2 regions of the Herbaspirillum hiltneri N3 genome follow, and region 2 is predicted to be linked to the other one. Evidence: predicted binding sites of a transcription regulator. Region 2 holds the regulator's gene; the other holds the start of a gene.

Region 1 (3,419 bases), 1.5 Mb from region 2:
TGGCCGAGAAGCACAACGTCTCGCTGATCTCGATCGGCAACGGCACTGCCTCGCGCGAGACCGACAAGCTGGCGCAAGAGTTGATCAAGATGCGTCCGGAACTGAAACTGACCAAGATCGTCGTGTCGGAAGCCGGCGCCTCGGTGTATTCGGCGTCCGAATTCGCCTCGAAGGAATTGCCCGATCTCGACGTATCGATCCGCGGTGCAGTGTCGATTGCGCGCCGCCTGCAGGATCCGTTGGCCGAGCTGGTCAAGATCGATCCGAAGTCGATCGGCGTCGGTCAGTACCAGCATGACGTCGGCCAGTCGCAACTGGCGCGTTCGCTCGACGCCGTCGTCGAGGATTGCGTGAATGCCGTCGGCGTCGACGTCAACACCGCTTCCGCGCCGCTGCTGGCGCGCGTGTCCGGCCTCAACGCCAGCGTCGCGCAAAGCATCGTGTCGTATCGCGACATGAAGGGCATGTTCACCTCGCGCGCCGGTTTGCGCGACGTGCCGCGCCTGGGCGACAAGACCTTCGAACAGGCAGCCGGTTTTCTGCGCGTGATGAATGGTGAAAACCCCCTCGATGCATCGGCAGTGCACCCGGAGTCGTATCCGCTGGTGCAAAAGATCCTGGCTGACATCAAGAAGGATTTGAAGGGCGTGCTGGGTGAAAGCGCCTTGCTGAAATCGCTGAGCCCGGCCAAATACGCCGATGAAAAATTCGGCGTGCCGACCGTCACCGACATCCTCAAGGAACTGGAAAAGCCGGGCCGCGATCCGCGTCCCGAGTTCACTACTGCGACCTTCAAGGACGGCGTGGAAGAGATCAAGGACTTGCGTCCCGACATGATCCTCGAAGGCGTGGTGACCAACGTCGCCGCCTTCGGCGCCTTCGTCGACATCGGCGTGCATCAGGACGGTCTGGTGCATATCTCGGCCCTGTCCAACACCTTCGTCAAGGATCCGCACACCGTCGTCAAGGCCGGCCAGGTGGTCAAGGTCAAGGTGCTGGAAGTTGACGAGAAGCGCAAGCGCATTGCCCTGACCATGCGCCTGTCGGACAGCGCTCCCGCCGCCGGTAGCAAGCCGGAACAACGCGGCGATCGCAACGATGCGCGTCGCCTGTCGCAGCATCAGGGCCAGCAGTCGCGTCAAGCGGCGCCGGCGAACAACGCTATGGCGGCGGCGTTCGCCAAGCTCAAGGGCTGACGCAAAAGTCGTTTCCTGGCGGCGCAGTGCGCCGGCAGGGAAGCGGCTTGAAAAGAGGGACGGACAAAAAAAGACGCGGCATGCCGCGTCTTTTTTTTGCCTGCATTGCTGCAGGGCGCTACTCCGATACCGGTGGTGGAATCAGGAGTTGGTGACCGTGGTGCGGCTTGCAGTGATCGAGACCGACACCGAAACGCTGGTGGTGGTGCTCGAGCTGCCGTCGGCCGGTGCGGAACCGTCATCGGTCGTCGGGTTCTTCAGGGAAGCAACGAAATCGGCGATGCCTTTCTTGAGGATTTCGTAGGTCTTGTCGATGTTGCTGGCAATGTCGCCGTTGAGGACCTTGAGGCTGGACAGGATGCCGCGTGCTTCGTCGAAACCCTGGTCGACACCCTTCTGGATCAGGCTCATGAACTTGTCGATGTTGGCGTCCCGCTTGGTGTTGTCAGCGTCACTGGCACCGTCGGCGCCATCGGTGCCGTCGGTACTACCGGTCTGGGTGTTCTGGCTGAACAGGCCGAAGGCGCTCTTGATGAACGACAGGATGCGGCCGGCGGTGGCTTCCGGGCTGTTGTCCTGCGAAGCGGCGTTCTGGATGGCGTTGTCGCCGAGTTCGGGTTTCAGAATGTCGTTGAGGTTTTCGATCGCCGACTTGTAGACCAGTGACAGCGGATCATTCTGCGACGACAGCGAGACTTCCAGCGACGATTGCAGGATGGCAGCATTCAATTGCTGCTTGGCGATGGCCGGGGTTAGCTTGGTCTCTTGCGTGCCGCCGGCGCTGTCCGCCTTGGTGGTGTCGTCAGTCGTTGCGGGCTGGCTGGCAGCCGGCGTGGTGGTGGTATTGAGTGTGTTGGTGCTGATAGCCATGGCAGGTCTCCTGTACAAGGACCGCACGCGAGAAGGAGGGGAAAAGGCAGTCCATCCTCAACTTACGGCATGCTGACCGAAATCTGAAGGTCACAATGCCAACTTAGTTTGTAAGAATTTATGAACAGATTCGAGACAATACGTATCGTTTTCACTGAAATTGTCTGAATTGTTGTTATCTAGAAAGGCGATTTTGCAGCTATCGTGCGTCTCAGCCGGTAAGGCTCACAATAGTGTCTTTCGAGTTGCGTCGAATGAAATTATCTAAGGCTGCACGGTGCCGGTCCGATCTACCGTGACGACATCTACATAGGTCGATCCCTGATGGCTGGAGGGCGAAAAATTGATCTGATAGCCGGCATTGTCGTACGTTTTATCATTGACAGTTTCCAGAGCGACAATCAATTTCTCGTGCGTAAGCTTGCTGCTGGCGCGGCTCAGGCCTTCGGCCAGCACTTTGGCTGCGATATATCCTTCGAGCCCAAGGTAACTGAATTGCGTCACCCTGGCGGTGCGCATAGCCTTCTGGTATTCGTGCACGATGGGTGTGCGCGCCTTCCACGGATGCGGGACGATCTGTGAAATGATCAGGCCGCTGGCGGCCTCTTCCAGATCGCTGGTCAACAGCGGGCTGCACACCAGCGAAGCGCAATAGAAATAACCGAGATAACCCTTGGTGCGCAGGCTTCGTATCAAGGCGCTGTTGACGTTCTGTGAAATGCTCATGATGAGCACGACGTCCGGCCGGCTTGCCAGAAGCTTGTCGGCGATCTTCTCGACATCCTGTCCCAGGATGCTCTCCAAGGCGACCAGCTGTGCGCTGGCATCGCTGATCTTGCCTTTCATCATTGCGTTGTAAGGCTGTCCCGTGGCATCGTTGAAGATTGCCATGCGTTTCAGTCCTATCTGGGAAAAGCGCGAAAACAAATAATCGTATTCGTTGGCATAGCTCGCGCGAATCGTGAAGACATGCCGGTTGAAGGCGGTATACACGATCCGGGAACCCGTCACCGGCGCAAAATACGGCACCTTGCGTTCATTGAGCAGCGGCAGCACGGCTGCAGTGGTTTGCGCGCCGATATAGCCGAACAAGGCGATGGCCTTGTGTTCGTCCAGTAATTGATGCGTGTTTCTGACGGCCTGGACGGGATCGTTCTGGTCGTCTAGCGTTAGCAACCGGATGCGGCGTCCGCCGATGCCGCCACGGCTGTTGAGCTGCGCGAAATAGACATTGGCGCCGGTGATGAATTGGCGCGTAATCTTGGCATAAGGCCCACTCAGATCGGCGGACTGGCCGACGACGATGTCGTTGCTGGACTCGGCCGGCTGTTCGACCGGGTTGTGCTGGCCGTG
Region 2 (3,419 bases):
TGCGAACAGGACGTTGGCGTTGATCTCGACGTTGACGCCCACGCTGGTTTGCGTCACGCGCACCTTGCCCTCTTGCACCAGCGGCGCCAGCACTTGCATGATGTCGCGCGCCATGTCAGTCATGCGCTCTTTTTCACGGCGCAGCGCTTCGTTGCTGCGCGGCTTCTGCAACGTGATCTTGGGCGCAGCGGATTGCTGCGCGCCCTGTCCCCCGGCCTGCACTATGATCGGCGCGGTCGAGACCGGCTCTTTGCCGAAGGCGTTGACCAGCGAATCGGCGAGGATCTTGTATTTGCCTTCGTTGACTTGGGAAATGGCGTACATGACCACAAAAAAAGCGAACAGCAGCGTAATGAAGTCGGCATACGAAACCAGCCAACGTTCGTGGTTCTCGTGCTCTTCTACATGTTTTTTTCGGGCCATGATGAACAGGTGATGTCAGTCGATCATGAAGCAGGGAAATACGACTCGGCGCGCTCCTGGATCACGCGCGGGTTATCGCCGCTGGCGATACCGAACAGACTGTCGGCCACCATCTCGCGCCGGTTCACTTCCGCCGCCAGCAAGTCCTTGAGTTTGTTGGCCACCGGCAGGAAGAACAGGTTGGCCAGGCCGACCCCATAAATCGTCGCCACGAATGCCACCGCGATGCCGCCGCCCAGCTTGGCGGGATCCGACAGATTTTCCATCACGTGGATCAGCCCGAGCACCGCGCCGAGGATACCGATCGTGGGCGAATAGCCGCCGGCGGCTTCCCAGATCTTGAGCGCCTGGCGCTGGCGGGTTTCGTACGCGGTAGTGTCGACGTCAAGGATCTCGAGCAGCTTCGCCGGCGTAATGCCGTCGATCAGCAGGCGCAAGCCTTTCTTGACGAAGGGATCGGTGCTGTCGTTCATGTGTTCTTCAAGATGCAGCAGACCTTCGCGCCGCGAGATGCCGCTCCACACCGTGATGTTGTCGATCAGTGTGCGGTGATTGTGAAGCGGTGGAGAAAATACCCAGGACAGCAGCTTGACGCCGTGAACGAAGTTGTCGAGCCTGGTTTGCAGCAGCACCGCGCCGACGGTGCCGGCGAAGACGATCAGGAAAGCGGTCGGCTGCAGGATCGAACCGGGATGACCGCCTTCGAGCAGCAAGCCCAGCAAGATGCCACCCAACGCCAGCAGTAAGCCTCCTACGCTACTCCAGTCCACGCCTGCTCCCTCAAGGTCGAGCGCATGCGGGCGATGGCCTGGCTGTGCAGCTGGCAAACCCGCGACTCGGAGACGCCCATGACGGCGCCGATTTCCTTCAAGTTCATTTCCTGTTCGTAGTACAGGCCCATCAGAATCTTTTCACGCTCGGGCAAGGCCTTGATCGAATCGATGACGGCCTCGCGGAAACCGCCGTTGATCAGGTTCTGCAAAGGGTCATCGGTATCGCTGGTCTGGTAGCGATCGAGGAAATGCTCGTGGCCGCCGTCGGCGTCATGGAAATCTTCGTAGTAAATCAGTTGATGGCCGCCGCATTCGGTCAGCATGTCCTGGTATTCCAGCAGGCTCATCTTGAGCTGCGTGGCGACTTCGGTCTCCTGCGGCGGACGGCCGAGCTGCTGCAGCAGGACATGGATGGCCTCTTCGATCTTGCGGGTGTTCTGGCGGATGCTGCGCGGCAGCCAGTCGCTGCTGCGCAATTCGTCCAGCATGGCGCCGCGGATACGCTGCACGGCATAGGTTTCAAACTGTGCGCCGTGCGTTTCCTCATAGCGATTGACGGCATCAAGCAGACCGATCATGCCTGCCTGAATCAAGTCGTCCACTTCCACGCTGGGCGGAAGCTTTGCCTTCATCTGATGCGCCAGCTTTTTCACAAGCGCCGCATGCAGCTCGAGCAAACCGTTCTTGGCCGTCTTTCCTTTGACGTTATACATAGAACTCATCTCGTCAATAATGGTGAGTGCGAACTATCATGCAATGCAAGGCGCGTCATACTCCGAGACTTGCTCCATCGGTCGCCATACCGTACGTGCCCTTGGTGAGATTGGATAACGAAAACTGATCCGCCAGGCGCTTGAATGCCAGCGTCGCACCCGCCAATGGAAATGCTTCCAGCACGGTGCGGCCCTGCCCCGATGCGCGACGGATGTGTTCGTCGGCCGGGATAGAACCCATGAAATGCAATTGCGCCGCCAGGTAACGATTGGCGGCCTGCGCCATGTTGGCATACACCATCTGTGCATCCGCGTCCGAACCACCGCTCACGAGGAGGTTGAAAGGACGGCGGCCGAGCTTGTCGCTGAGGCCCTTGAGCAAGACGTACGCCGCCTTGATCGAGGTCGGGCTGGTCGACATGTGCACCACGATTTCGCCCATTTCCATGGCCGGCACCGGCAACAGTTCGTCGTCGTTCAGTTCACCGTTGATGAGGGTGATGTCGGACTCTTCCGTCAGTCCGTCAAAAATCTGCGCCAGCCGGGAGGCTTGCGGATGCGTGGAAGCCGAGACGTTCTTGCGCGACAGCCGCGCCAGCGCAAAACCTTCCGGCACCATGCGCACCGCTTCGTCCAGTTGCCGCTCCTGGCGTGCAACATCGAGCAGCGTCGCCACGGCGACACCGCCGAAACGCGACAAGATCACCGAAGGCGTCATGCAAGCGTCGACCAACAATGCGTTGTGGTCGGCGGCGGCAAGAGAGGCAGCCAGATTGATCAGCATCGCGCCTTTTTCCTCGTCGGGCAGAACCGAGAAGAAAGTGAATACGCGCGGCGTCGGACGCTCCAGCATCCGTCGCAGTCCTTCCGCTTGATCAACGTCATAGCTAGCCAAGGATCACCTCCCGCAGGCTTTTGTCATTCATGGCCGTGGCCGTCGGCCCGACCACGACCGGCAACTCGGCATCCTGGAATTCGAACGGCGCAGTTTCACGCTTCAGTTTAAAGGCGCGGTCGGCCAGATACAACCTGTTGGCAACATGCAAATCTTCCGGCACGCGCTGACCGTTTGCGACGTAATACAGATTCAGTTTCTGACGGATGACAACATCGAGCACATTACCGATGGTGGCTGCTTCGTCGAGCTTGGTAATGATGCAACCCGCCAGGCCGTCGCCCGAATACGCGCTCACGACTTCATTGAGCGTGCCGCCGGTGGCCGTTGCATTGAGGCACAACAGGCGCTTGATGTCGGTGCCTGCGCCGGACAGCATCGCAGCCTGTTCGGCCACCATCTGGTCGCGCTGGCCCATGCCGGCGGTATCGATTAGGACAGTATGTTTGCCGCGCAGTTCGTCGAGGGCGATACGCAAATCGGATTCATCTTTCACCGAGTGCACCATCACGCCGAGAATCTTGCCGTAAATGCGCAGTTGTTCGTAGCCGCCGATACGGTAGCCGTCGGTGGTGATCAACGCCAGCTTGCCCGGGCCGTGGCGCATCACGCAAC

The links. Region 2 encodes FliA, which starts transcription of late flagellar genes. Its sites were predicted from a motif close to CTAAAGTTTNNNNNNNNNNNGCCGNTA; they were not measured.
Region 1: F506_RS03230 (DUF5610 domain-containing protein) is a predicted target of FliA. The motif match lies at 2,129-2,155, and genes of this name have one in related genera.

What each region holds. Positions count from the first base shown of each region.
Region 1 covers NZ_CP011409.1:723,464-726,882, forward strand. The annotation lists gene F506_RS03225 (Tex family protein) at 1-1,196, shown strand, start outside; gene F506_RS03230 (DUF5610 domain-containing protein) at 1,338-2,066, opposite strand; gene F506_RS03235 (ABC transporter substrate-binding protein) at 2,331-3,419, opposite strand, start outside.
Region 2 covers NZ_CP011409.1:2,249,994-2,253,412, reverse strand. The annotation lists gene motD (flagellar motor protein MotD) at 1-423, opposite strand, end outside; gene F506_RS10205 (flagellar motor protein) at 447-1,193, opposite strand; gene F506_RS10200 (RNA polymerase sigma factor FliA) at 1,175-1,909, opposite strand; gene F506_RS10195 (MinD/ParA family ATP-binding protein) at 1,965-2,762, opposite strand; gene flhF (flagellar biosynthesis protein FlhF) at 2,797-3,419, opposite strand, start outside.